3 regions of the Methylocella sp. genome follow, and region 2 is predicted to be linked to each of the others. Evidence: riboswitches for the same ligand, from Rfam matches in the RefSeq annotation. Region 2 holds a riboswitch; each other region holds the start of a gene.
What was found. A riboswitch is a leader RNA that binds a small molecule or an ion and turns the genes downstream of it on or off. The one in region 2 is predicted to bind cobalamin.

Region 1 (9,435 bases), on a different contig from region 2:
GCGCCGCGACGCCGTCGCCTTCCTGACGCCGCCGAAATCGCCGGTCGATTCGGTCGGCGCCCTTTCGGGGCGCACGGTCGCCATTCCGGCAGGCCCGCTCGAAAGCTTCGATTCGCAGGCGCTCGACACGATTCTCAGCTATTTCGACGTGTCGCCGGCCTCGGTGAAGCGGATCTTTCTGCCGGCGAACGAGATCGGCGAGGCCATTCGCGCGCATCATGCGGCGGCCGCCTTCGCCGTGGGCCCGGTCGGCCCGGGCCCCGTGGTCGACGTCGTGCGGTCGATGACGGCCAGGGGCGGCGGCGCGCCGACGCTGCTCGCGATCGACGAGGCCGACGCCATCAACCAGCGGTTCCCGGGCTTCGAATCGCTCGACGCCCCGGCCGGCGCCTTCCGCGGCCGGCCCGAAGTGCCGGGCGACACGGTGACGACGCTCGCCGTCACCTATCGCCTCGTCTCGCCCGACGTGATGCCCGACGCCGTCGCCGGGGCGATCGCGCGCTCCCTGTTCCGCACCAAGGCGCGGCTCGAGGCGATGACGCCGCTCGCGGCGCAGATCGAGGCGCCCGATCCCGACGCCAAGAATCCCGTGCTGCCGGTGCACCCGGGCGTCGCCTCCTATCTGAACGAAGGCGACCAGAGCTTTTTCGACGAAATCCAGCAATATCTCTATCTCGGCGGCCTCGGCCTCAGCATCGCCGGCTCGCTCGCCGCGGTGCTCGTGTCGAGCCTCAACCGCCGCAAGTCGCTGGGCGAGCGCCGCCAGATCGACCGTCTGCTGCAGCTCGCCGACGACGCGCTGTCGGCGCAGGAGGAGGATCTCAAGACGCTCGAAACGGACCTCAAGGGCGTCGTCGCCTGGTTCGTCACGACGCAGTCGGTCGACGCCTCCAACGCCGCCGCTTTCGAGATCGCCATCTCCCATGCGCGCCACGCGATCGACATCCGCCGCCAGATGCTGCGCCCGGGAGGGCCCGGCGAGGGGCCGGGCCACGCCCCGCCCGGCGAGACGTCGGCCAGAAGCGCCGCGCTGGCCTGATTTTGGCGTCGGCGCCCGGGGAAGGCGGGACCCCGGGCGCGTCCGCAGGGCGCGTCAGGCGGCCGAGGCGCCGAGCCCGACCGGCCGCTGGCGCGCGTCGACCGCCACCATGACGAAGGCGCCGCGCGCGCACCGGCGCCGTTCGCCCGAACGCAGGCTTTCGGCGAAGAGATCGATCTCCGCCGTCATGGAGCTGCGCCCCGTGGCGACGATCCGCGCCACGAGCTCGACGATCTCGCCGGTCGCCACCTGGCTTTCAAAGTCGACCCGCCGCGACGAGGCCATGACCACCGCCTTGCGGCAATGGCGCGTCGCCGCCACGAAGGCGGCGCGGCCCATCGCGGCGAGGGCGACGCCGCCATAGAGGCTGCCGTAATGGCTCGTGTCGCCCGGAAAGACGAGCTCCGTCATGCGCAGGGCGTCGTCTTCGTCCTCCGTCGCCGGCGCGAGCGGCGGCAGGCGGCCGCAGATCCGCTCGACGCCTTCGCCGACCGCGACCATGTTGAAGGCGCCGCGCGCGCAAAGGCGCCGCTCGCCCGACAGCGGGGCCTCCGCGACGAGCGCGACCTCGACGGCGAGCGAGCGCATCCCGACCCGCGTCACGCGACCCGAAAGCTCGACAATCTCGCCGATATGCGCCGGCGCCTTGAAGTCGATCCGCTCGCAGGAGGCGGTGACGAAATCGACATGGCCGTGGCGCGAGGCGACGATGAAGGCGAGCTTGTCCATATGGGCGAGGCCGGCGCCGCCAAACAGCGTGCCGTGATGGTTCGCGTCGCCCGGAAAGACGATGTCGACGAGCCGCGTCACAGACCCCTTCGCGGCCTGCGCCGCGCTCATTCCGCGGCCTCCGCGGCGAGCGCGCGCAGCCGGCGCGCGGCCTCGACCATGTTGGCGAGCGCGGGCTTCGCCTCGGCCCAGCCGCGGGTCTTGAGGCCGCAGTCCGGGTTGACCCAGAGCTGGCCGTCGGAGAGCCGCTCGCGCGCGAGCGCAAGGAGGCGCGTCATCTCGTCGGCCTCGGGAACGCGCGGCGAATGGATGTCATAGACGCCGGGGCCGATCTCGTTTGGATAGCGAAAAGTCTTGAAGGCGTCGAGCAGCTCCATCTTCGAGCGCGAGGTTTCGATCGAGATGACGTCGGCGTCCATCCGCGCGATCGAGTCGATGACGTCGTTGAACTCCGAGTAGCACATGTGGGTGTGGATCTGAGTCGCGTCGGCGACGCCCGAGGCCGCAAGCCGGAAACATTCGACGGCCCACTCGAGATAGGCCGCCCGGTCGGCCTGGCGCAGCGGCAGCCCCTCGCGCAGGGCGGCCTCGTCGATCTGGATCATTTTCGCGCCGGCGGCCTCAAGGTCCAGAACCTCGTCGCGGATCGCGAGCGCGATCTGCCGGCAGGCCTCGGCGCGCGGAACGTCGTCGCGCACGAAGGACCAGTTGAGGATCGTGACGGGCCCCGTCAGCATGCCCTTCATCGGCTTTTTCGTGAGCGACTGGGCGTAGCTCCACCATTCGACCGTCATCGGCTTCGGGCGCGAGACGTCGCCGAAAAGGATCGGCGGGCGCACGCAGCGCGAGCCGTAGCTCTGCACCCAGCCATGCTTCGTGAAGGCGAAGCCCGAGAGCCGCTCTCCGAAATACTGCACCATGTCGTTGCGTTCGAACTCGCCATGGACCAGCACGTCGAGGCCGAGCTCTTCCTGGAGGGCGACCGCGCGCGCCGTCTCCTCGCGCAGGAAGGCCTCGTAGCCGGCGTCATCGAGCGTCCCCTTCGCATGGGCCGCCCGGGCCTTGCGCACCTCGACCGTCTGCGGGAAGGAGCCGATCGTCGTCGTCGGGAAGAGCGGCAGGCCGAGCGTCGCGTCCTGGACCGGCTTGCGCGCCGCAAACGCGCCGCGCCGGCGCGTCATGGCGGCGTCGGCCGCCGCCGCGCGCCTCTGCACGTCGCGGTCGTGAACCTTGCCCGACGCCGCGCGGCGGGCGACGGCGGCGGCCGATTCGGCGAGCGGCCGGACCGCGGCGGCGCGGCCTTCGACCAGCGCGAGGCGCAGCACGCAAAGCTCCGCCATCTTCTGGATCGCGAAGGCGAGCCACTCCTTGAGGTCGCGGTCGAGGTCGGCCTCAAGCTCGAGGTCGAGCGGAACATGCAGCAGCGAGCAGGAGGGCGCGATCTCAAGCCGGTCCGCGCCGCGCGCGGCGACCGCGGGCTCGATCAGGTCGAGGATGTTCGGCAGGCTGGCGCGCCACACGTTGCGCCCGTCGATCGCGCCGAGCGAAAGCGTGAGCGCGGGCGGGGCCTTCTCCAGCGCCGGCGCGAGCTGCTCGGGCGCGCGGACGAGATCGAGATGCAGCCCGGCGACGGGCAGGCCGAGGGCGAGGTCGAGATTGTCGCCAAGGCCGCCGAAATAGGTCGCGAGCATGATCTTCAGCGTCGGCGCGGCGGCGGCGAGGGTTTCATAGGCGCGGGCGAACGCGGCCCGCGTCGCGTCGTCGAGGTCGAGCACGAGACAGGGCTCGTCGATCTGGACCCAGCGCGCGCCGGCGTCCTCGAGGCGGCGCAGGATTTCGGCGTAAACCGGCAGAAGCCCGTCGAGCAGCGACAGCGGATCGAGCGCGGCGTCCTTCGACTTGCCGAGCTTGAGATAGGTCACGGGCCCGAGCAGCACGGGCCGGGTCTCGACGCCGAGCGCCTTCGCCTCGAGATATTCGTCGACGGGCTTCGCCGAGGTCAGCGCGAACGCCTGCCCGCGCGAAAATTCCGGCGCGAGATAATGATAGTTGGTGTCGAACCATTTGGTCATTTCGAGCGCCGGCGCGCCCGGCCCATGGGCGTGCGCGCCATGGCCGCAGGCGCTCTCGCCGCGGCCGCGCGCCATGGCGAAATAGACGTCGAGCGGCACCGGCCCGCCGGTCCAGCCATAGGCCTCGGGCACGGCGCCGACCATGGCGCTGACGTCGAGCACATGGTCGTAGAGCGAGAAGTCGTTCGACGGAATGACGTCGACGCCGAGCGCCTGCTGGCGCGCCCAGTTCGCGGCGCGAAGCCCGGCCGCGGCCGCGAGCAGGGCGTCGGCGCCGGATTTGCCGGACCAGTAGGCTTCGAGCGCGGCCTTGAGCTCGCGGCGCGGGCCGATCCGCGGCGCGCCGAGCGCGCTCACGGGCAGAAGACGTTCGGCGACGGAAGAAACGGAGACAGGAGAAACGGAAGACATCGGCTCAACCCCAATGAACATTGGGGGCGAAGACCGAGCGGACGCAGGCGAGATTCCGCGCGGCGGGCCGCCGGCGGACGCGCAAGCGCGCCGCTGGGACACCCCGCCCAGGGACGACTATGCTGTCGCGGCAGGTCTCCTGGCTCACGGGTCACGGCCTGCGTCCGGCCTTCCCGAAGCCGTGCGGCTTCAGTGGCGCGAGATGGACGACAGGCTCGCCGCTTACAGTTGCGGGGGCAGCTCCGGCCTCGCCTTGCGGCTCACCGGATTCCCTCTTAGCTCCGGCGCCTGAGGCAGGCCCGGAGAACCACGACGGCGCAAGACTGGCCGTAAAACGCGGCCGCGTCAAGTCGATATAACGATATCTTTATGTCGCCATGCCGAATATGCGTCACGGCCTGAGGAGCACGCAGATCACGCCGCCGGCGAGCACGAACAGGGCGGGGTTGACGCGCGTCAGGAGCAGCATGGCGGCGCAGGTCGCAGACGCCAGCGCCGCCTGGGTCGCGTCCGTGACCGCCGTGCGGCCGATCGAGACGACGCCCGCGGCCATCAGCCCGACGACGAGCGGGGCCATGCCCTTCTGCAGCGCGGCGCGCCAGGGCGAGCCCTCGAAACGGTCCCACAGGCGCGAGGCGCAGAAGGCGATGACGCTCGCCGGCAAAAAGAAGCCGACGAAGGCGAGAAGCGCGCCGAAAAGGCCCGACACGCGATAGCCGATGACGAGCACCATCAGCATGTTCGGCCCCGGCGCCATCTGGCCGAGGCCGAACACGTCGCGGAATTCGCTTTCCGTCAGCCAGTGGCGCTGCTCGACGATGAGCGTCTTCATCTCGGGCAGCACGGCCGCGCCGCCGCCGACGGCGAGCACCGAGAGCAGCGAGAACACGCTGAGCACAGCGAAATTCAGTCCGAAGTTCATGGCTGCTTTCCGGGGGCCTTCGCGTCACGCCCCGCCGCGCGGCCGGCGCAGCAGCACGGCGAGGGGCCCGACCGTAAGGATGACGATCATCAGGGAGAGATGCAGGCCGCTCACCATGAACAGGGTGAGGAGCGCGATGGCCACGTCGAGCGCGCCCGAAAGCTGCTTGCGGCCGATCTGCAGCGTGGTCGCCGCGAGCAGGCCGACGGCGGCGGCGCCGATTCCGGCGAGCGCGGCGTTCACCACCGGATTTCCCATATGCGCGGCGTAGAGCGCGCCGAGCGTCATGAGCAGCGTCGCGCCCGGCAGGGTCATGCCGGCGAAGGCCGCCGCCGCGCCGGGGACGCCGCGCAGCCGCTCGCCGACGATGACGCTCATGTTGGTGGCGTTGAGGCCCGGCAGCGCCTGCGCGACCTCGAGCGCGGCGAGGAAGCTTTCGTCGTCGAGCCAGCCTTCGCGCTCGACCAGCGCCGCGCGCAGATAGGCGACGACGCCGCCGCCGAAGCTCGTCGCGCCGATCACGAAAAAGACCGCGAAGATTTTTCCAAGCGAGGGCGCGGCGGCGGGCGGCGCGGCGCGAGCGGGGGCCGGGGCGGGGCGGTCCGTCATTCGCGGCCGCACTCCGGGCGGCCGCCGAACTGGTAGACGACGGCCGTCTTGGTGGTCCCGAGCGCGACCCATTCGGGCGCGTCGCGCTGCAGCTCCATGAAGAACGCCTCCGAGCGCGCCTTCGCCTTGTCGCTCAGCCCGTCATAGCTCTCGAACTTCGCCTGGAAGGCGAATTCGCCGATGAGCGAGGTTTCGGTCGAGCGGTTGCGCCACAGCGCGATGGTCGCCTTGGCGTCGAGCCTGTGGCCGAAGTCGAGGCGGCCGGGCTCGACCATGATCTCCTCGACGGGAAGGTCGTTGACGAGGCGCAGCGGCGCCCCGTTCGAGGATTTCACGAGCGCGTCGAGGCAGGGAAACACGCTGGCGATATGGGCGAGGCCCTGCTCGATCTCGAGCTGCGGCGTGGCGAGGACGCAATTGTGCGAATAGAGCCGCCGCAGGCCGCCGACGCTGGCCTTGAGCGGCAGGATCTCTTCCTTGAACTTGATGTCGGCGTCGACGGCGAGATGCGGCGTCACGTCCGTCGCGGCGGCGACGGGAAGCTCCGGATGGCGGAATTTCAGCGTGAGCTCATGCTCGGCGGCGGGCCAGCCGTCGACATAGAACGTGCGTTTGCGCAGGATGAAGGCGTTGCGGTAGAGGTCGGCGCCGTCAGTGTCGTAGAACTGGATCTCGCGCACCTCGCGGTCGAAGGCGCGCTTCGCCGTTTCGACGTCGACGCCGGTCTTTTCGGCGACGGCGCGGACCTTCTTCCAGAAGGCTTCGAACTGGCTTGGGGCGAAGAAGCGTTCGGGCCGCAGCAGGATCTTGTATTCGCGGTAATGGACGTCGTCCATGGCGGCTCCGCCGTCTGACTGGCGCGCGATCATGGCCGGCGGGCGCGGGCGAGGCAAGCGCGCCGCGCCGTTTTTTGGGCCTGTCGCGGCGCTTTCGGCGAGGCTGCAATCCTGCGTTGAAACCTGCGCGGGCGCGCCCGCGCCCGAGGCGGGATCTTCAAAGCGCCATCGAGGCCAGGTTCTTCCTGAAACGCGTCCGATTCTTTCACAAGCCGGCGCCTTCAGAAAATTGCCGCGCCGCGAAAAACGCGGTTTGATCGAGGCGCCGGCGCCCCGACGCCGCGCCGCGAGACGACAGGCCGCCATGCCCCATCGACGAATCGCCCTCGCCCTCCTGATCCTGTGCGCGTCGCCGGCGCGGTCCGAAACCGCCTGCGGCGTGAAGGGCGACATGGTCTGCCCGGGCTGCTCCGTCATTTGTCCCGAGGGACGGCAGGCGTTCTGCCAGGAAGGCGAACAGACCGGGGCGACTTGTTGGGCGCCCAATCTGTGCGAATGCGTCGTCCTTGAAACGGCGCCGCAAAAGCCGCCGGCGCGCCGGCGCGGCGCCGGCGGCGCGCCCGGTCGAAACGCCTGCTCGACGCCCGACGACGGTCCCTGCCGCGGCTGCCGCGTCGCCTGCGCGCCGGACGAGCGCGCGGCGTGCCTCCCCGCCGTTCGCGACGCGGCGCGCCGGGGCCGGTGCCGCGAGGACGCGCGCTGCCTGTGCGTCGACTGACCCTCTCGGGGGCCGCGCCGCGCGGGCGCCCGCATGCCTTCGTATGATTGGCGTGAGCGGCCGGATCGGCGATAGTCTGGCGGCGCCCGCTTCGCGCGCCGGGCGCCCCTCTGACGCCAGAGGAACCCGAGCCAGGAGAACCGGAAGATGCCAGCCGCGCCCCGCTCCGGCGTCCGACTCATTGCCGCGGCGCCGGCGGCGGCGGCGCGCCGGCTGTCGCCGCTCGACGCCTCGGGCGCGCTGTTTGGCCTGCGCGCGACGGCCGCGACCCTGGCCGCGCTCTGGCTCGCCATGCAGCTTCAGTTCGAAACGCCGCGCTGGGCGGCGTGGACCGTCATGTCGCTCTCCCTGCCGACCCACGGCCTCGTGGCGACGAAAGGCGCGTGGCGGGCGGGGGGCACCGTTCTCGGCCTTGTGGCGGGCATGGCCGGGGTGGCGCTGCTGGCGCAGAGCCCGGTCGCGATGGGGCTTTTTCTCGCCGCGTGGTGCGCGTTCTGCGCCTGGTGCGGCGGACGGTTCTCGGGCAACGCCGCCTATGGCGCGGCGCTCGCCGCGCTGACGGCGAGCCTGCTCGTGATCCTGAGCGCGCCCGATCCGCTGTCGGCCTTCTCGGTCGCGACCGCGCGCGGCGCCGACATCTTTCTCGGCGTCGCCTGCGCCTATGTCGCGAGCGCGCTCTCCGAATTCCTGAGCGCCCAGCAGCCGGCGAACGTTGCGGCGGGGCCGCGGCCCGGGCCGGCCGAGGTCGCCGCCGGCGGCGTCCGCGCCTTCGTCGCGGTCGCCCTCTCCTGGGCCCTGTGGCTGGCGACGGCCTGGACCGACGGCGGGGTCTTCGTCGTCTTCGTCGCCGTCATCGTGGTCGTGTTCGGCGCCGCGCCCGACGCCGACCGCCGCACGCCCGCCTATCTGCGCGGCGTCGCCATCGGCCAGGGGCTCGGGCTGTTCGTCAAATTCGTCCTGCTCGCCGCGCCGACCTCCTTCCCCATGCTCGCCGCGACGCTCGCGCCCTTCATCTTCGTCGGCGCGGCCGGCATGAAGGACCCGCGCAGCGCCGACACGGCGATCGGCTTCAATCTTTCCTTCCTGCTGGCGGCCGATCCCGCCAACCCGATGCAGTTCGACCCGGTCGCGTCGATCAACGAGACCTTCGCCATCTTCGCCGGCGTCGCCGGCGGGATCGCGGCCTACCGCTTCATCCTGCCCCGGCTCGTGTGGCGGAGCGCGCCATGAGTTTTCCCCTGCGCGAAGTCGACCTTCTCGGCGTCTATGTCGCGCCCTTCGCGCTCTGCCTGCCGATCGCCTTTGCGGCGACATGCGCCGCGCTCGCGCTCCTGCGCCGCGCGCCGGGCCTCGCCGTCGCCGCGCGCACGCCCGCGCTCGAACTCGGCCTGTTCGTCGCGCTGCTGTCGGGCCTGACCCTTCTGCTCGGACGCTGATTGTTGGACGCCGCACGCATGACGAACGAGGCATCACACGCCGCTTCCGCCCCCGCCGCGCCGGCCGCCGCGCCGGCCGGGCCCTCGGCCTTCGGCCTGTTCACGACGCTTGCGGTCTTCGCCGGATCGCTTGCGCTCGCCTGGCTCGCCTGGGGCTATTATCTCGGCACGCCATGGACGCGCGACGGAACCGTGCGCGTCTATACGGCCCAGGTCGCGCCGCAGGTTTCGGGCGAGGTCACGGCGGTGCTCGTCGCCGACAACCAGCAGGTCCGCAAGGGCGATCTCCTGTTCCGCATCGACGACCGCGACTATGTCATCGCCGTGCGGCGGGCGCAGGCGGCGCTCGCCCAGGCGCAGGCCCAGCTCGCCAACGCGCAGGCGGAGGCCGCGCGGCGCGAATCGCTCGGCGACGACGCGGTCAGCCCGGAAAGCCGCCAGAGCTTCGAAAGCCGGGCCGCGATCGCAAAGGCCGCCTATGACGGCGCGCTCGTCAGCCTCGACGACGCGAAGCTCAATCTCGGGAGGACCGAAGTCCGCTCGCCCGTCAACGGCTTCGTGGCCAATCTCCTGCTCCAGGCCGGAACCTACGCCCTGACCGGACGCGCGGCGATGACGCTCGTCGATTCGGACAGCTACTGGGTCACGGCCTATTTCGAGGAG
Region 2 (9,435 bases):
TGCTCACGCCGGGCGTCGAATCGAGCAAGGCCTGGACGCTGCTCGGCGCCCTCGTCGCCTTCAAGAAGCTGCATGACGACAACGCCCGGCTCGAGGACGTCTTTCCCGAATTCGTGCGCGCCCGGCCGGCGCGCTATGCCGGCCTGCGGCTGCGCGACCTCTGCGCCGAGATGCACGCCTTCTACCGCGCCTGCGGCGTCAGCAAGCTGCAGAAGGCGATGTTCGAGCCCGCCCGCCTGCCGACGCCGGTCCTGACGCCGATCGAGGCGACGCGGGCGCTGACGCGCAACAGGGTCGATTATCTGCCGCTCGACGAGATCGCCGGCCGGATCGCGACCACCCTGTTCGTGGTCTACCCGCCGGGCATCGCCAGCGTCGTTCCGGGCGAGCGCATTTCCGCCGATTCGCCCGCCCTCGCCTATCTGAAAATGTTCGAGCGCTCGGCCAATCTCTTTCCGGGCTTCGAGGCTGAGATCCAGGGCCTCTACCGCGAGCGGGCGGCCGACGGGACGATCCGCTTCTTCACCTATGTCGCGCGCGAATAGGCCTCAGCCCTTCAAACCGTCGCGCGAAAAAGCTAGGCTTTGGCCATGCACACACCTGTCAAAGCCTTCATCTTCGACCTCGGCGGCGTCCTCGTGCGCCATGACAACGCCCTGCTCTATGACCGGCTCGCCGCCTGCTGCCCGGACCCCGCAGGGGGGCGCGCCGCGCTGATCCGCGCGCTCGAGGACGAGGCGATCGGCACGGGCGCGCTCGGCGTGCCCGAGCTGCACGCGCGCCTTGTCGCGGAACACGGCTTTTCGCAGGGCTTTGCGCCGTTCCTCGACCTGTGGAGCTGCCATTTCAGCGCCGAGCCCGACATGGAGGATTTGCTAGGCGCGCTCAAGACGCGCTACCGCGTGTCGATCTTCTCGAACACCAACGCCGCGCATATCGAGCATATCCGCGCGCGCTATCCGGCCTTTGGCGCGGTCGACGCGGTTTACCTCTCCTATGAGCTCGGGCTCGTGAAGCCGCATGCGGCGGCCTTCCGCAAGGTGCTGGAGCTTGAAGGCCTCGCGCCGCAGGACTGCGTGTTCGTCGACGACCGCGCCGACAATACGGCGGCGGCGGCGGCGCTCGGCATGAAGGCCGTGACCTTCACCGACCGCGCCGCATTGGAGGCGGCCGTCGCCGAATTCGGCGTCGCCGTCGACGCGTGAAAAAGGCGCGGCTTCCGGCCGCGCCCCGCAGTTTTCAGACTGTCCGGACGTTTCAGACCGGCGGAGGCCGCTCAGGCCGCCGCCCGCTTCGGCGCGATCAGCTTGCGGTTGACGAGCGTCTCGGCGATCTGCACGGCGTTGAGCGCCGCGCCCTTGCGCAGATTGTCGGAGACGCACCAGAGCTGCAGGCCGTTCTCGACGGTCGGGTCCTCGCGGATGCGCGAAATATAGGTCGCGTCCTCGCCCGCCGCCTCATGCGGCGTGACATAGCCGCCCGGCTCGCGCTTGTCGATCACGAGGCAGCCCGGCGCCTCGCGCAGGATGTCCCGCGCCTCGTCGGCGGTGATCGGCTGCTCGAACTCGATGTTGACCGCCTCCGAATGGCCGATGAACACCGGCACGCGCACGCAGGTGGCGGCGAGCCTGATCTTGGGGTCGAGGATCTTCTTCACCTCGACCATCATCTTCCATTCCTCCTTGGTCGAACCGTCCTCCATGAACACGTCGATCTGGGGAATGACGTTGAAGGCCATGCGCTTGGGGAACTTCTTCGATTCGACCGGATCGGACACGAAGACGGCGCGGGTCTGGGCGAACAGCTCGTCCATCGCCTCCTTGCCGGCGCCCGAGACCGACTGATAGGTCGAGACCACGACGCGACGGATCTTCGCCCGGTCGTGCAGCGGCTTCAGCGCGACGACGAGCTGCGCCGTCGAGCAGTTCGGGTTGGCGATGATGTTCTTCCTGCCGAAGCCCGCGATCGCGTCGGCGTTGACCTCGGGCACGATCAGCGGCACGTCCGCGTCATAGCGCCAGGCCGAGGAATTATCGATCACGACGCAGTTCTGCGCGCCGATGCGCGGCGAGAATTCGGTCGAGACCGAGCCGCCGGCCGACATCAGGCAGATGTCGACGCCGCTGAAGTCGTAATTGTCGAGCACCTTGCATTTCAGGACCTTGTCGCCGAAAGAGACTTCCGTCCCGATCGAGCGCGAGGAGGCGAGCGCGATCACCTCGTCGACCGGAAAGCGGCGCTCGGCCAGAATGTCGAGCATCTCGCGGCCGACGTTTCCCGTCGCGCCGACGACGGCGACCCTGAAACCCATCTTGATCGTCTCCATGCGGCTGCGGCCGCCGTGCGCGTCAGGCCGCTCCGGCGCAAAAGCTGGAACGGCGCATGCGCGGCGCCCGCAGGCGGTCCGCGCGTCTTACGCAATAGGCATGCTCCGCAAAACTTTCAAGGTTTTGCGAAGCGCCGCAAGACGCGTCGAGGCGCGGGACGACGCGCTCAGGCGCGCGGCGCGACGCTTCCGCCGCGCCCAAGCATGGCGGCCGCGGCGTCCGGGCGGATGACGAGGCCAAGCGCCTCGCCGGTCCGGTTGAGCGCGAGCAGGCCAAGGAAGGCGGCCGCGTTGATCGCGAAGACCTGCCCCATGATCTCGGCGGTAAAAGCGCCGTGGCCGCCGCCCGTGGCGATGGCCATGGCCAGCAGCGCGGCCTCATAGACCGCGAAGGCCGCGAGAAAGGCGAGCGCGTAGCGCAACGGCTCGGGCGCCGGGAGCGCGCGCGCGGCCGCCCGCGCGGCGAAGGCGCCGCCCACGGCGCCGACGCCGATGGCGAGGCCCCAGCCGATGGAGTCGGCCGGATAATGCAGGATGAGGAAGCCGACCGCCTGGTTGGCGAACCAGACGAGGCCGATGAGCGCCAGCGCGGGCCGCGCCGGCATGGTCAGCGCGGCGAGCGCCGCGAAGGCGGCGAAGGGCGCGGCGCAGGCGAAGCCGAGGCTGAAGGCGACGCTCGCCGCGACGAGCGTCCCGATCCAGATCGGACGACGCCAGTCGGCCGAATGTTCGACGGAAAGCGGCATGATGGGGATTCCTCGCGAAGATGCTGGTTCGGCTCTCATAATAGACCATTCTGGCCGAAGGCGAACCTCACGCCTCCGAAAACGCCAAGGCCCGGCGCCTGAAACCCCAGCGGGTTCTGGTAGCGCAGGTTGAGCGCGTTCTCGATGCGCCCGAACGCCGTCAGCCCATGGCCGAAATCATAGGCGCCCGTGAAGTTGAGCAGCGTATAGCCGGGCGTCAAGATATAGCTCTCGCTTCCCGAGCGGTTCACGTCGCGCCACGGGCCCACGTAAAGCAGGTTGGCGGTCAGGAGCAGCCGCTCGGTCGCCTGCAGCGTCGCCGTCAGGCTGACCTTGTCGCGCGGGCGGCGCAGCAGGAACAGATCGTCGTCCTCGTTGATCGCCACCGTATAGGTGTAGTTGGCGACCACGCTGAAGCCGTCGAAGGGCGAAAGGCTCATGAAGCTTTCGAGGCCCTGGGTGCGCGCCTGGCCGACGTTCACATAGGACGTGAAGGTGCTGTTAAAGTCGATGAGATTTTTGATGTCGTTGTTGAAATAGGTCGCGCCGAAGGAGATGCGGCCCGGCAGCAGCGTCTGCTCGACGCCGGCGTCCCAGCCGACGCTGGTCTCGGGGCCGAGATCCGGGTTGCCGTAGAAATTGAACGCCGGATAATTATTGTAGAGCTGGTCGAGCGACGGCGCCTTGAAGCCCGTGCCGACGCTCGCCTTGAGCTTCGTGCCGGTTTCGGGAAACAGCAGCGCCGGCGCGACGCGGAAGGTGGCGCGGCCGCCGAACTGGTCGTTGGCGTCGTAGCGCACGCTGGCGGCGTTGAACAGGCGGCCGCCGAAATCGGATTGCAGCGTGACATAGCCGGCGGTGTCGCCGTTCGCCGCCCACAGCGGACTGCTGTTCGAGACGCGATTGGATTCGCGTTCGGCGCCGAAGATCAGCGTCTGCCCCTCGATCACGTTGAACCGGCCGAGATAATCGACCTTCACGCGCGAGCCGCTGTACAGGTTGCGCGAAATCGGATCGAAATTCGGGTCCATGACGTTGCGCGCGTAATCGACATAGGAGACGCCGACCGTATTGTCGAAGCGCCCGTCGAGCAGGGAGGCGTGGACGAAGACGCGGCTGAAGTTCTGGTTGGTGAAGCTGCCGGTCAGCATGCTTTGCGGGCCGACGAAATCGTCGCTCGTCGACCAGAGAGTCGCATTGGTGTAGCGCCCGACGAGACCGACGTCGAAGATCTCCGTGAGCTTCGCGCCGAGCCTGACCGAGAAGGTGCTGTTGTCATAGATGTTCGGATTGATCCCGCGCCCGGGCGGCACGAGGTTTTGCGGCGTCACCTCGACGTCGTTCGAGTAGAAATGGCCGTAGCCCAGGAAATAGCTGATGCGGTCGGTCGAGCCCGACACGCGGCCGAACTGGTTGAACAGGCCGAAGGATCCGGCCTCCGCGGTGACCTTGGCCTTCATCGGGCCCTCGCCCGGATCGGTGATGATGTTGACGACGCCGCCGATCGCGTCCGAGCCGTAAATGCCGCTCTGCGGCCCGCGCAGCACTTCGATCTGCGAGACGTCGAAATTGAGCACATGGGCGAAATCGAACGAGCCGTTCGGCGTCGACGGGTCGCTCACGTCCATGCCGTCGATCAGCACCTTGGTGTGATTCGAATTCGTGCCGCGGATGAACACCGAGGTCTGGCCGCCGGGCCCGCCAGTCTGCGCCACGTTGAGGCCTGGCAGGTCGCGCAGGGAATCCGGCAGGAGCCGCTGCTGGCGCGCCTCGATCTCTTCGGAGGTCACGACCGACACGCTGGTGCCGAGATCGCCTTTGGGCGTCGGCACGCGCGTCGCGCCGACGACCAGGATCTCCGGCAGTTCGGCCGGCTGCGCGGCCGCGGGCGCCGCGTCCTGCCGGGCGAGCGCCTGCGCGTCGGCGTCCGGCGAGACGCCTTGCGCGGCGGCGGCGGAGCCCAGGGCAAGAAGGGAGAGGGAAGATAACAGGAGGCGCCGGCGCGCGGCCGGCGAAAACAGGGAAAGACGGGTCATGGGCCTGCGGCGACGTGGTTGCGCGTCACTGCGAGCCAAGGCCGGCGCGGCGCCCTTGCGGGCGTGCGCCTGTCTCCGCCGGGGCACCCCGCCCGACGCGCCCGCGCGTGACCACGGTCGATGGCAGGTCTCCTGGCTCGCGGGTCGTCGCTTCGCGCCGCCTTCCCGGTTTCCCAGTGGCGTCCTGGCGCGTCGCTCGCCGCTTACAGTTGCGGGGGCAGCCGCGGAATTGAGCGCAAGGCCCGCACCGCGTTCCCTTTTGATCCCTTGACGGGAACCATCGAACGGATGATGGCGGAGCTTCACGGAAGCGTCAACGCGGCCGCGGCGGCGCGCCGCAAAGACGCGCGCAAGCGTGGCGCCGCGGGCACAGCGCAGGCCTTGCGCGCACCGTCATCAAGCCGTGACAAGTCCCCGGCGGCAGGGCTAGATTGACGCCGCCGCGCAAGGCGGCGCACCGAAGCTCGATCGAACGGGCCGGCGACGAAAAATGAACAGGCGCTCCTTTCTGCGGCTCGGCCTCGCCGGCGCGTTCGTCGCGGCCCGGCCGCCCGGGTTGGAGGACGCCGCAGGGAGAACGCCGGTGAAGACGCTGTTCGTCACCCATCCCGCCTTTCTCGAACACAAGCCGGGCGTCGGCCATCCCGAGCGGCCCGAACGCGTCTCCTGCGTCGAGGCGGCGCTCGCGGCCCCGGCCTTCGACGGCCTATGCCGCGCCGAGGCTCCGCTGCGCGACGACGTCGAGGCGGCGATCCTGCGCGCCCATGGCCCCGAGCATCTTTTGCGCGTCAAGGCGGTGGCGGGGGCCGGCGAATTTCCCTACGCCTTCGACGGCGACACGTCAGTTTCGACCGGCTCCTTCGAGGCCGCCTATCGCGCCGTCGGCGCCGGGCTCCTCGCCGTCGACCGGCTGTTCGACCCCGCGCGCGAGACGGTCAACGCCTTTCTCGCCGTGCGCCCGCCCGGCCATCACGCCGAGCGCGGCCGCGTCATGGGCTTCTGCCTGTTCAACAACGTCGCCTGCGCCGCGCTCTATGCGCGCAAGCGCCATGGCGTCGGCCGCGTCGCCATCGTCGATTTCGACGTGCACCATGGCAATGGCACGCAGCAGATCTTCTGGGAGGACCGCGACGTCTTCTTCGGCTCGACGCATCAGATGCCGCTGTTTCCCTATACGGGCGAAGTCTCGGAGACCGGCGTCGGCAATATCGTCAACGCGCCGCTGCGCGCGGGCGACGGCGGCGACCGTTTCCGGGAGGCGATGGCGGCGCGCATCCTGCCCGCGCTCGACGTCTTCCGGCCGGACCTGATCCTCATTTCGGCGGGCTTTGACGGACATTTCGCCGATCCGCTCGGCGACCTGCGCCTGCGCGAGGAGGATTTCGCCTGGATCACGATGAAGCTCCTCGACGCGGCCGACCGGCTCTGCCACGGGCGGATCGTGTCCTTCCTCGAAGGCGGCTACAGCCTCGACGCGCTGGAGCGCGCCAGCGCCGCCCATGTCGGGGCTCTGATGCAGGCGGGTTGAGGGCGGGGCGGGCCGCGCCCTATTCGTCGTCCTCGGGGTCGCCCTGCGGCATCAGCATCACCGCCATGGCCATCTGCAGCCCGCCGAAGGTGAAGCAGAAGGACGCGCACAGGATGAACATCCACAGCCAGCGCTGCGACGAGGTCGAGATCAGCGTGCGCAGACGCGCGACGTCGGCGACGACCAGCACGAGCACCACCGCAAGCCCGATGGCGACGCCGATCAGCGCGTGGCGCAGCAGGAATTTCACATGGTCGGGCATGACGCTGAAACCTCGTCCGCGCCGCTCGCGACGGCGGTCCGCGCCGCGCTTACGTCCCGCCGGCGCCTCAGGGTCCGTCCCACTCTAGCACGGCGCGCGCAGGCCGGCAGGGCCATGCGCGCCGCGCGCAAATGCGTTATGAGCGCTGATCGACGATCTTTCCAGGAGACCTGCGCCATGTTTATCGCCATGAACCGTTTCAAGGTGCTGAAGGACGAAACCGCCGCCTTCGAAAACGTCTGGCTGACCCGCGATTCGCACCTCAACGAAGTGCCGGGCTTCATCGCCTTCCGTCTCCTGCGCGGCCCGGAGCGCGAGGATCATGTTCTTTACGCCTCCCACACGCTGTTTGCGAGCGAGCAGGACTTTGTCGACTGGACGAAGTCCGAAGCGTTTCGCGCCGCCCACGCCCAGGCCGGCGAGCGCAAGCCGCTGACGCTCGGGCGCCCCGAATTCGAGGGCTTCAACGTCGTGCAGTCGCTGGAGAAGGTTTCGGCCTGAGGGCGCAGCGCCGCCGGCCGGTGCTCAGCCGGCTTCGGCGCGCGCTGCTGAGCGGCGTCAGCGACACGCTCGCCTCGCTGCGCTTTGCGACCATCCTGCCGATCCCCGTGTTCGCCTTCGAGCGCGCGGATGGGGCCGATCTGTGGAGCTACGCCCGGGCGCTGCGCCTGCTGCCGCTCGCCGGCGCCACGGTCGGCGCGCTCGGCGCGACGACGCTTCTCGCCGGGCTCGGGCTCGGGCTCGGGCCGACGCTCGCGGCCGCGCTCGCCGTCGCCACCCTCGCCGCGGCGACAGGCGGCCTGCATGAGGACGGGCTCGCCGACTGCGCCGACAGCTTCGGCGGGTCGACGCGCGAGCGCCGGCTCGAGATCATGTCAGACAGCCGCGTCGGCTCTTATGGCGCGCTTGCGCTCGGACTTTCGCTCATCCTGCGCGTCGCCGCGGCGGCGACGCTCGCCGAACGCGACGCGGGCCTCGCCGCCGCCGTGCTCGTCGCGGCCGGCGCGCTCTCGCGCGGGGCGGGCCTCGCCCCGCTGGCCCTTCTGCCGCCGGCGCGCGACCGCGGCCTCGCCCATTCGGCCGGACGGCCGACGCCTAGAAACGTCGCCGCGGCGGCGGCGCTCGGGGCGCTCGCCTGCGCCCTGCCCCTCGCATTCGGCGCGCCTCTGGCGCAGGCGGCGCTCGCTCTCGGTCTCGTCGTCGCCGCGGTCGCCTGCGCCTGCGCGCTCGCCCGGCGCAGGCTCGGCGGCCATACCGGCGACGTCGCCGGCGCGACGCAGCAACTGGCCGAGATCGCCACGCTCGTCGCCTTCTGCGCGCGTCCCTGAAACGAAAAACGCCGGAAAGACTCTTTCCGGCGTTCATTCAGGATCAAGGCTGGCCGCCGGCGGGGGCTCAGAGCCCCGCGAGATATTGCGTCGGATCGACCGGCGTCGCGCCCTTGCGCAGCTCGAAATGAAGCTGCGGCGAGGCGACGTTGCCGCTCTGGCCGGAACGGGCGATGACCTGCCCGCGCTTGACCGTGTCGCCGCGCTTGACCTCGATGTCGCTGTTGTTGGCGTAGGCCGAGACGAAGCCGTTCGGGTGGCGGATCAGCACGAGATTGCCATAGCCCTTGAGCTCGCTGCCGGCGTAGGCGACGACGCCCTCCTCCGCCGCCTTGACCGAGGTGCCTTCGGGCACGGCGATGTTGATGCCCTCATTGCCGCCCGGCTTGAAGTTCTGGATGATGCGCCCGCGCGCCGGCCAGCGGAATTCCGGGCCGCCGGCGGATTTGGCGCCCGTCTCCTCGGGCTCCTCGGCCCTGGTTTCCGGGGCGGCCTCGGCCTTGGCGAGCTTGACCGGCTCGGTCTTGACGCGCTCGGCTTTCGCCGTCTCGACCTTGGGCTGGACCTTGGCGGTTTCGAGCTTCGTCGCGGCGGCCTTGTCGGCCTGCGCCCTGGCGAGCTCGGCCTTGGCGGCGGCGGTTTCGGTCTTCGCGAGGGCGAGCTTTTTCGCGGCGTCGGCCTTCAGCGCGTCGGCTTTGGCGACATCCGTCCTGGCGAGCGCCTCATTTTTGGCCTGAACCGTCGTCCGGCCAAGGCTCTGGGCCTCGGCGACCGGCCTGCCGGCGGCCTTCGCCGTCTCGCCGAGCTTTTTCGGCGCCTCGGCGACGAGCGTCGTGGCGCGGCCGACCGTCGCCATGGGCTTCGCGGCCACGACATGGGCGGCGGGCAGCGGCGCGGCGGCGCGCCCGGCCTTCTGCGCCGCTTCGGCGAAATGCTGCGGCGCGGCCTGCGCCACCGCGGCGCCGGCGGCGTTATAGACCGGGATCACGAGGCGCGAGCCGGGCTGGACCTGCGCCGCCGAGGAAAAGCCGTTGGCCTTGACCAGCGCGTCGGCCGGCACGCCATAGCGCCGCGCGATGGTTTCCGCCGTCTCGCCGGGCTGAACCGAGATCGGCGTGCCTCCGGCGGCGGTCCAGCCGGGCGCGGCGGGGGTTCTGGGCGTGGCGACGGAGGCGACGGCGGGGCGAGGCGCGGCGGGCGCGAGCGGCG
Region 3 (9,435 bases), on a different contig from region 2:
GCATGCAGCGCCGTCCACAGCGCGATCTCGAAATGCAGCTCGATCGCGAAGCGGTCGATCACGGGGGCCGCCGGCGGCGGCGGGAGCGCGGCCGCGTCAAGGCGGCAAAGGCATGACAGGCAGTGCGGCCTTGACGGCGCATGTTCGCCGGAGTCCGCCGGCGCGTCGGCGGCGCACAGGCGCAAGCCCCCGCCCGCGTCCTGCGGCAGGCTGGCGGCGAGCGCGCCCGTGAGCACGATCTGCAGGACGAGCGCATAGGCGGCGGCGAAGGCCGCGACCGTTGCGAAATTTTTCGTCCACCTTGCCAGCCGCGACATGCCGAACCTTCCAGACTGACCGATAACATGACGGCGCGTCCGAAATAAAGGGCGCGCGCGGGCCGGCCGGGGCCGCGCGCGGATTTCGTCTCCCACTGTGGCGAAAACGTCCCGCCGTCAGTCCCAGGCCAGCGCGCCGCCGCTCTGATAGTCGATGACGCGCGTCTCGAAGAAGTTCTTCTCCTTTTTGAGATCCATCGTCTCGCTCATCCACGGGAACGGATTTTCGGCCGGCGCGAACGCCGGCGCGAGGCCGAGCTGGCCGCAGCGGCGGTTGGCGATGAAGCGCATATATTGATCGCACAGGGGCGCGTTGAGGCCGAGCAGGCCGCGCGGCATGACGTCCCGCGCATAGGCCGATTCGAGCGAAGCCGCCTCGCTCACCATGCCGCGCAGCTCGTCCTGGAACGCCTTCGTCCACAGATCGGGATTTTCGATGCGGATCTGGTTGATCACGTCGACGCCGAAATTGAGGTGAAGCGATTCGTCGCGCAGAATATACTGATACTGCTCGGCGACCCCGACCATCTTGTTGCGCCGCCCGAGCGAGAGAATCTGCGCGAAGCCCGTGTAGAACCACATGCCCTCGAACACGACGTAGAAGGCGACGAGATCGCGCAGGAACGCCTGATCGGCCCCGGGCGCGCCGGTCGCGAATGAATCGTCGGCGAGCGCGCGCGTATGCTCCAGCGCCCAGGCGGCCTTGTCGGTGATCGAGGGCGCCTCGCGATACATGTTGAACAGCTCGCCCTCGTCGAGGCCCAGGCTCTCGACGATATACTGGAAGGTGTGCGTATGCACCGCCTCCTCGAACGCCTGCCGCAGCAGATACTGCCGGCACTCCGGATTGGTCAGCCGGCGGTAGATGGCGAGCACGATATTGTTGGCGACGAGGCTTTCGGACGCCGCGAAGAAGCCGAGATTGCGCTTGACCATGCGCCGTTCGTCCTCGCTCAGCCCGTCGCGCGAGCGCCATAGCGCGATGTCGGCCTGCATCGAGACTTCGGTCGGCATCCAGTGGTTGTTGCAGGCGGAAAGATATTTCTCCCACGCCCATTTGTATTTGAGCGGCAGCAGCTGGTTGACGTCGGCGCGGGCGTTGATCATGCGCTTGTCGTCGACGCTGACGCGCGCCGCGCCGCGCTCGATGCGCCCGAGGCCCGAGCCGTCGGCGGACGGAGCGGGCGCGGACAGGGCGCGGCGCGGCGCGGAGTTGAGGTCAGACCAGTCGAGCATGGCCGCGTCTCCCTTTCGCGCAGTCACTGGCAGGCCTCGCAGGCCGGATCGTCGAGCGCGCAGGCCGCCGGCGCGGCGGCGACCGCGTTCAGCTTTCCGTCGACGCCCTTCAGCGTCGATTTCTCCACATGCGTCGCCGAGCGCGAACGCAGGTAATAGGTCGTCTTGAGGCCGCGCCGCCAGGCGAGACGGTAGGTCTCGTCGAGCTTGCGGCCCGAGGGCGTCGCCACATAGAGGTTGAGCGACTGCGCCTGGTCGATCCATTTCTGGCGGCGCGCCGCCGCCTCGATCAGCCACGCCGGCTCGATTTCGAACGCCGTGGCGTAGAGCGCCTTGATCTCGTCGGGAACGCGGTCGATCGCGCCGAGGCCGCCGTCGTAGTATTTGAGGTCCGACACCATCACCTCGTCCCACAGGCCGAGCGCCTTGAGGTCGCGCGCGAGCGCCGCGTTGACGATGGTGAAGTCGCCCGACATGTTGGATTTGACGAACAGGTTCTGGAACGCCGGCTCGATCGACTGCGACACGCCGCAGATGTTGGAGATGGTCGCGGTCGGCGCGATCGCCATGCAGTTGGAGTTGCGCATGCCGACGCGCCTCACCCGCTCGCGCAGGGCGTCCCAGTCGAGCGTCGAGGAGCGGTCGAAGTCGGCGCCGACGCCGGCGCGCTCCTCGCGCAGCAGCTCCTGCGAGTCGAGCGGCAGGATTCCCTGCGACCACAGCGAGCCGTCAAAGCTCGGATAGCGCCCGCGTTCGGCGGCGAGGTCGACCGAGGCCGAAATCGCCTCGAAGCTCAGGGCCTCCATGCTCTCGTCGGCGAAGCGCACGGCGGCGTCGCAGGCGTAGGGAACGCGCATCGCCTGCAGCGCGTCCTGAAAGCCCATGAGCCCGAGCCCGACCGGGCGATGGCGCAGGTTCGAGCGCCGCGCCTCGGGAATCGTGTAGAAATTGACGTCGACCACATTGTCGAGCATGCGCATCGCCGTCTTCACCGTGCGCGCCAGCCGCTCGCGGTCGAGGCCCCGCGCGCCCACATGGGCGGCGAGATTGACCGAGCCGAGATTGCACACCGCGACTTCGTCGTCCGAGGTGTTGAGCGTGATCTCGGCGCACAGGTTCGACGAATGCACGACGCCGGCGTGGCGCTGCGGCGAGCGGATGTTGCAGGCGTCCTTGAAGGCGATCCACGGATGTCCGGTCTCGAACAGCATGGTCAGCATGCGCCGCCACAGATCCGTCGCGCGCAGCTTGCGGAACACCTTGAGCTCGCCGCGCGCGGCCCTGGCCTCGCAGGCCTCATAGGCCTCTTTGAATTCGCGCCCGTAAAGCTCATGCAGATGCGGCGTCTCGTCAGGCGAAAACAGCGTCCACTGCCCGTCCGCCTCGACGCGCTCCATGAACAGGTCGGGAATCCAGTTCGCCGTGTTCATGTCATGCGTGCGGCGGCGGTCGTCGCCGGTGTTCTTGCGCAGGTCGAGAAACTCCTCGATGTCGACATGCCAGGTTTCGAGATAGGCGCAGACGGCGCCCTTGCGCTTGCCGCCCTGGTTGACGGCGATCGCCGTGTCGTTCGCCACTTTCAGGAACGGCACGACGCCCTGGCTCTCGCCGTTGGTGCCCCTGATATGCGCGCCGAGGCCGCGCACCCGCGTCCAGTCGTTGCCGAGGCCGCCGGAATATTTCGCGAGCAGCGCGTTGTCGCGGATCGACTTGAAGATGCCGTCGAGATCGTCCGGCACGGTGGTCAGGAAGCAGGACGAGAGCTGCGCGCGCGGCGTTCCGGCGTTGAACAGCGTCGGCGTCGAGGCCATGAAGTCGAACGACGACAGCAGGCGGTAGAACTCGACGGCGCGGGCCTCGCGGTCGACCTCGCGCAGCGCGATCCCCATGGCGACACGCATGAAGAAGGCCTGCGGCAGCTCGAAGCGCGCGCCGCCGACATGCAGGAAATAGCGGTCATAGAGAGTTTGCAGGCCGAGATAGTCGAAGGCGAGGTCGCGCGCGGGCTCGAGCGCCGCGACGATCCTGTCGACGTCGAAGCGGGCGAGCTCCGGGTCGATCAGCCCGCCGGCGATCCCCGCCTTGAGATAGGCGCGGAAATAATCGGCGTAGCGCGCCGCCATCTCGTCCTGCGTCGCGCCCTCGGGCCGGCCGGCGAGGAAGCTCAGCGCCTCGCGGCGCAGGCGGTCGAGCAGGAGGCGGGCCGAGGCGCGCGCATAGTTCGGCTCGGTCTCGATCAGCGTTCGCGCGGCGAGGATCGGCGCCTGCGACAGCTCGTCGAGCGTGACGCCGTCGTAGAGATTGCGGCGCGTCTCGTCGAGGATCGCCTCCGGGAAGACGCCGTCGAGGCCCTGCGCCGCGCTGCGCACGAGCGCGTCGAGCCGCGCCTCGTCGAGCGGCTCGAGCGCGCCGTCCGCCGTCTTGACGCGCAGCCGCGGCGCCAGCGGCTCGGCCTGCGCCGCGGCGCGCTCGCGCGCCCGCTCCTCGCGATAGAGCACATAGGCGCGCGCGACCTTGTGATGGCCGCCGCGCATCAGCGCGAGCTCGGCGCGGTCCTGGATGTCCTCGATATGGAAGGCGCGGCCGGCGTCGGCGCGGCGCGTCAGGCCGCCGACGATCTCGTCGGTCAGCTCGCGCACGATGTCATGCACGCGGCGCGAGGCGGCCGCGCCGCCGCCCTCGACGGCGAGGAACGCCTTGGTCAGGGCGAGCGCGATCTTGGCGGCGTCGAAGGGGGTGACCGCGCCATTGCGCCGGATCACCTGGCAGCCCGGCTCGGACGGCGCGCCCGCCGGGGCTGCGCGCCCGCCCGCATGGCTCCGGCCGGCCGGCCGTTCGAGCTCCACGATCTGCGACATCGGCTTCAGACTCCAGACGTTGAAGCAGAGGCCGCGCGGACGCATGGAGCAGGGGCGCGGCGGAGCGTCCGCCGGCCCGAAATCCAGACGCTCCGTCGGGACGCCCCGCCCGAGGAAGATTCTTTCAGGTCGCGGCAGGTCTCCTGGCTCGCGGGTCGCCGCCTTCGCCCGGCCTTCCCGAAGCCTTGCGGCTTCAGTGGCGCGAAATGGGCGAAGGCTCGCCGCTCACAGTTGCGGGGACAGCCCCGGAGTCGCCGCAAGGCTCACCGGATTCCCTCTTAGCTTTCGCCCCTGAGGGACGAAAGACCGCGATCTCCAGATATAGTGGGGCGATCGCCCGGCACGGTCAACATATCGCCGGCCGTCATCCACAGCGGGCTTTGCGGCCAGGCGCCGGCAGGACGCCTTCGAGCCCCAGCAGGAACGCCTTCGCCTCAAGGCCGCCCGCGAATCCCGTGAGGCGGCCCGAGGCCCCGACGACGCGATGGCACGGCGCGATGATCGAGATCGGGTTGCGCCCGTTGGCGGCGCCGACCGCGCGCGCGGCGCGCGGATCGCCGAGCGCGCGCGCGAGGTCGCCGTAGCTGCGCGTCTCGCCATGGGGGATGTTCAGAAGCTCGGCCCAGACCCGCTTCTGGAACGCGGTCCCCTGCGGATCGAGCGGAAGGTCGAAGCGCCGCCGCCTCCCGCCGAAATATTCGTCGAGCTGGCGCCTCGTCTCGACCAGCGTCGGGCTGTCAGGGTCGGGGCGGCTCGGGCCGAGCGGCACGCGGCGCGGATCGTCGCCCGGCCACAGCACGGCGACAAGGCCGGCGCGGCCGGCGACAAGGGTCAGCTCGCCGACCGGCGACGCCATCGTCGTCCGCGTCAGATTCATTTCGACTCCTTTCCGGCGGACGCCTCGCCGGCGGCCCGGGCGACGTCAAAACCTCAGGCCGCGTCAGGCCCGGGCCGGCGCGACGCGCGAAATTGCGCGTTTTGCGCCGTTTTTTCCGGGCCATGTAAAAGAAGCATATTTTCCAGTCGTTGCCACGTAGTTGCTTAAGAAGTATTGATCTCCTCGAAACTTAAGCCGCGCGCTCCAACGCAGAAAGGCCCCCCATGAACACCACGACTTCGGAGCTCGAAACGCTCCTCATGCAGAGGTCGCTGACCGACGCGCAGCTGCTCGCCGCGGCCGAGGCCGCGCCGGACTTCAGAATCCTGCCCGACGCGACGGTGATCAAGATCGGCGGCCAGAGCGTGATCGACCGCGGCCGCGCCGCGCTCTATCCGCTGGTCGAGGAGATCGTCGCCGTCCGCAAGAACCACAAGCTCCTGATCGGCACCGGCGCGGGCACGCGGGCGCGGCATCTTTACTCCATCGCCGCCGGGCTCAACCTGCCGGCGGGCGTGCTCTCGCAGCTCGGCGCCTCGGTCGCCGACCAGAACGCGGCCATGCTGGGGCAGCTCCTCGCCAAGCACGGCATCTCGCAGGTCGAGGGCGCGGGCCTCTCGGCGGTGCCGCTCTACCTCGCCGAGGTCAACGCCGTCGTGTTCAGCGGCATGCCGCCTTACGGCCTGTGGATGCGTCCCGCCGCCGACGGCGTCATCCCGCCCTACCGCACCGACGCCGGATGCTTCCTGCTCGCCGAGCAGTTCGGCTGCAAGGCGATGATCTTCGTCAAGGACGAGGACGGGCTGTTCACCGCCAACCCCAAGACCTCGACCGACGCGAAGTTCATTCCGAAGATTTCGGTCGACGAGATGATGGCGCGGGGCCTGCATGATTCGATTCTCGAATTTCCGATGCTCGACCTGCTCAAGGCGGCGCGTCACGTCCGGGAGGTGCAGGTCGTGAACGGCCTCGTCCCCGGCAATCTGACCCGCGCGCTCGCCGGCGAGCACGTCGGCACCATCATCACCGCGAGCTAAGGGAGAATCCAATGTCCGACGCGGACGCCATCAAGCACGTCGCCTCGCCGCTCGCGCGCCAGACGCTCCTCGATTCGAGCCTGACCCGCCCCGTCGCCGGCCGGCGCCCCATCCGGCTCCTGCCCTGGCTGCAGGTCGTCAAGATCGGCGGGCGCTCGATCATGGACCGCGGCGCGGAGGCGATCCTTCCCGTCGTGGAGGAGCTGCGCAGGCTCCTGCCCGAGCATCGCATGCTGATCCTGACCGGCGCCGGCGTGCGCGCGCGCCATCTCTACGGCGTCGGCCTCGACCTCGGCCTGCCGGTCGGCTCGCTCGCCCCGCTCGCCGCGAGCGAGGCCGGCCAGAACGGCCACATCCTCGCCGCGCTGCTCGCGCCCGAGGGCGTCTCCTATGTCGAGCGCCCAACCGTCGCAAACCAGCTCGCGATCCATCTCGCCGCCGCCCGCGCGGTGGTCGGCAGCGCCTTCCCGCCCTATCATCATCACGAGTTTCCGAACTCGCGCATTCCGATCCACCGGGCCGACGCGGGCGCCTTCCTCGTCGCCGACGCGCTTGGCGCGGCGGGCCTCACCATCGTCGAGGACGTCGACGGGATCTATGACGCCGACCCCAGGGGCGAGGGCGGCGACAGGGCGAAGCTCATCTCCAAAACGAGCGCCGCCGACCTCGCCAGAACCACGGGCACGCTGCCGCTCGACCGCGTGCTGCTCGACCTGATGCCGACCGCCCGCCACCTCGAGCATGTGCAGGTGGTGAACGGCCTCGTCCCCGGCCGGATCACCGCCGCCCTGCGCGGCGAGCATGTGGGCACCATCATCCATTCGGGTGCCATGGCCGACGCGAACGCGGCCTGACGTTTTCGCCCGGAGCCCGCGCCAAGCCTCACGCCCCCGACGCCGCCCGCGCCGGGGGCGTTTGCGTAGACGGGCGGCGGCGCGAGAGACGCCGGCGGTTTCCCGAAGCCGCATGACGACGCCCTGTTCAGCGCGCGGCGCGCCGGTTGGCGCAGCGCCAGCGATGCGGCGTCTCGCCGACGAGACGGCGGAACGCCGTGGTGAAATGCGGCTGGGTCTGGAAGCCGACGGCGAGCGCCACATCCACGAGCGGCGCCTGCGTGTCGCGCAGCATCGACTGCGCGCGCTCGATGCGCCGGCGCAGCAGGAAGTCATGCGGACGCAGGCCGGCGGCCCGGCGGAACTGCGCCGCGAAATGCATGCGGCTCAACCCGGCGGCCGAGGCCATGCCGGCGAGCGAAACGCGTCCGCCAAGATTATCCTCGACATAGGCGACGACGCGCCTCATGCGCCATTTCGGCAAGGCCGCCATGGGGCGCTGCGGCGCGGCCTCCCCGCTTTCGGGCGGATCCGGACGACGCGACGCGGCGGGCGCGCGCGCGAGGATTTTCGCGGCGAGACAGCCGTCCGGACAATCGTCGAACGGCGAGACGGACTGGAACGACATGACGAACATCCTGTGGAACGGCGCCGCGGCGACGGCCGCGCGGCTCCCCGGCGATCCGGCGGCGCCCCGACGGGCCGCGCCGGCCCGGCCTGTTGTCCGCACGCGCCTATCGCAGCGCGGCGGCGTCGCCCCAGCCTTCCCTGACGCCATGGACCTCAAGCTCCTCGCGCACGGCGCTCAGCGCCGCCTGCAGCGCGGCGAGGCGGGCCAGCGCGTCGCCGCTCAGCTCCGCGGAGGACGCGCCCGCCGCGAGGCCTTCGACGGCGGCGAGACGCTCGGTTTCGAGCCTGTCGCGCAGGGAATGAATCGGCGCATGATCGGTCATGGAAAGCTCCTGTGGCGGGTTGCGCTTCGGCGCCTCCCGATGACGCGCCGACGCAGGCGAAGTCGTCTTCGCCTTCTCCGATCCTTACCGAACTTCGCGCCGGCGCCGAGCCATACGTTGGTATGGCAAATCCCGCGCCCGTCATACGCATGTATGATTTCGCGCGGTCCGCGCCGCGCCTATGGATGTCGCGTCAATGGCTCGTCGGCTTCCTGCGCCCGGCGCCCGTGCGCGGCGCGCCAGGAGCCGCCGTCCTGCTTCGGGAAGACGACCATGCCTCAGGCGACGAATCCGGCGACGGCCGACAGGACGCGCGGCGACGATCCCCGCGCCTGCGAGAGCCGCGCGCCAGGCCTTTGCGCCAATGTCCGCCGCATCCTCGCGCTCGGGCTCGTCGCGGGCTATGTCGACGCCGTCGGCTTCCTGGACCTCGGCGGCGTCCATATTGCGGCGATGACCGGCGACACCATCGAGCTCGGCATATCCGCCGCGCGCGACGACAGGGCCCGGCTCGTCGGCGTCGCGGCGACGATCGCCGCCTTCTTCGCCGGGGGTCTCGCCGCGGGCTGCCTGCGCCGCCGCGCGCCCTGCCCGGCCGTCGCGCTGACCGTCATGATCGGGCTCATCCTGTCGGCGCAGCTCGTCCGTTCGATCAGGCCCGATCCCGTCGCGGTCGAGCTGCCGCTGCTGGCGCTCGCCATGGCGACGCAGGGCCAGGCCCTGTCGCGTTTTGGCGGCGCGAGGGTCCAGACGGTGGTGGTGACGAGCAATCTGCTCAATTTCGCCGATGCGGCCGTCGGCCGGCGTTTCGCGCCGCGCGCGGCCGGGGCGGCGCGGCCGGACGCGGCCGAGGTCGTGCTGCCCGCCTGCGTCTGGCTCGGCCATGCGTTCGGCGCCGTGGGCGGCGCGCTGGCGGTCATGCGCCTGCCGCTGCCGCTCATTGCGCCCGCGCTCGCGCTGCTCGTCGTCGCCGCCGACTTTTTCCTCGCCGACGGCGCGGGGTCACGGCCGCGCTGTCAGCGCGACGCCGCGCCCGAAGGGGCGAGCGCCACGGCCGCCTCGGCGGTCAGCAGCCGGAAGGTGAAGCTTTCCTCGAGGTAGAGCCGCACGACGTCGTCGGTGTGCCCGAGATAGCCGATCGACACGTCCTGGCCGAGGCTCAGTTCAAAATCGCCGCCGCGCGTCGTCATCACGAAGGCGCCGTCGATGGCCGGGGCCCAGATGATGTCGTCATTGACCAGCCGCCGGACATGGTCGAGCACCGGGAAGCCGTGGTCGCTGGTCTCGGCGAGGGCGGTATAGGCGTCGGCGCCGAACAGCGCCA

Region 1: it holds a riboswitch for cobalamin, as region 2 does, so the genes downstream of both, metE (5-methyltetrahydropteroyltriglutamate--homocysteine S-methyltransferase) here and ACILRB_RS05890 (TonB-dependent receptor plug domain-containing protein) in region 2, are expected to answer to the same signal.
Region 3: it holds a riboswitch for cobalamin, as region 2 does, so the genes downstream of both, ACILRB_RS01360 (ribonucleoside-diphosphate reductase subunit alpha) here and ACILRB_RS05890 (TonB-dependent receptor plug domain-containing protein) in region 2, are expected to answer to the same signal.

Annotation. Positions count from the first base shown of each region.
Region 1 is NZ_JBGAHM010000002.1:45,016-54,450, reverse strand. It holds gene ACILRB_RS01530 (TAXI family TRAP transporter solute-binding subunit) at 1-1,039, shown strand, start outside; gene ACILRB_RS01525 (acyl-CoA thioesterase) at 1,094-1,879, opposite strand; gene metE (5-methyltetrahydropteroyltriglutamate--homocysteine S-methyltransferase) at 1,876-4,251, opposite strand; cobalamin riboswitch at 4,363-4,578, opposite strand; gene ACILRB_RS01515 (chromate transporter) at 4,643-5,173, opposite strand; gene ACILRB_RS01510 (chromate transporter) at 5,198-5,782, opposite strand; gene ACILRB_RS01505 (hypothetical protein) at 5,779-6,618, opposite strand; gene ACILRB_RS01500 (hypothetical protein) at 6,923-7,336, shown strand; gene ACILRB_RS01495 (FUSC family protein) at 7,484-8,566, shown strand; gene ACILRB_RS01490 (DUF1656 domain-containing protein) at 8,563-8,772, shown strand; gene ACILRB_RS01485 (HlyD family secretion protein) at 8,791-9,435, shown strand, end outside.
Region 2 is NZ_JBGAHM010000008.1:63,640-73,074, forward strand. It holds gene ACILRB_RS05870 (Orn/Lys/Arg decarboxylase N-terminal domain-containing protein) at 1-545, shown strand, start outside; gene ACILRB_RS05875 (HAD-IA family hydrolase) at 591-1,205, shown strand; gene ACILRB_RS05880 (aspartate-semialdehyde dehydrogenase) at 1,277-2,311, opposite strand; gene ACILRB_RS05885 (hypothetical protein) at 2,494-3,072, opposite strand; gene ACILRB_RS05890 (TonB-dependent receptor plug domain-containing protein) at 3,108-5,108, opposite strand; cobalamin riboswitch at 5,213-5,405, opposite strand; gene ACILRB_RS05895 (histone deacetylase family protein) at 5,599-6,636, shown strand; gene ACILRB_RS05900 (hypothetical protein) at 6,656-6,898, opposite strand; gene ACILRB_RS05905 (antibiotic biosynthesis monooxygenase family protein) at 7,076-7,399, shown strand; gene ACILRB_RS05910 (adenosylcobinamide-GDP ribazoletransferase) at 7,420-8,226, shown strand; gene ACILRB_RS05915 (peptidoglycan DD-metalloendopeptidase family protein) at 8,294-9,435, opposite strand, start outside.
Region 3 is NZ_JBGAHM010000002.1:19,053-28,487, forward strand. It holds gene ACILRB_RS01350 (hypothetical protein) at 1-317, opposite strand, end outside; gene ACILRB_RS01355 (ribonucleotide-diphosphate reductase subunit beta) at 435-1,553, opposite strand; gene ACILRB_RS01360 (ribonucleoside-diphosphate reductase subunit alpha) at 1,577-4,411, opposite strand; cobalamin riboswitch at 4,527-4,737, opposite strand; gene ACILRB_RS01365 (methylated-DNA--[protein]-cysteine S-methyltransferase) at 4,776-5,288, opposite strand; gene ACILRB_RS01370 (uridine kinase) at 5,513-6,325, shown strand; gene ACILRB_RS01375 (molybdenum storage protein subunit alpha) at 6,337-7,179, shown strand; gene ACILRB_RS01380 (helix-turn-helix domain-containing protein) at 7,307-7,786, opposite strand; gene ACILRB_RS01385 (hypothetical protein) at 7,893-8,111, opposite strand; gene ACILRB_RS01390 (YoaK family protein) at 8,385-9,212, shown strand; gene ACILRB_RS01395 (family 1 encapsulin nanocompartment shell protein) at 9,128-9,435, opposite strand, start outside.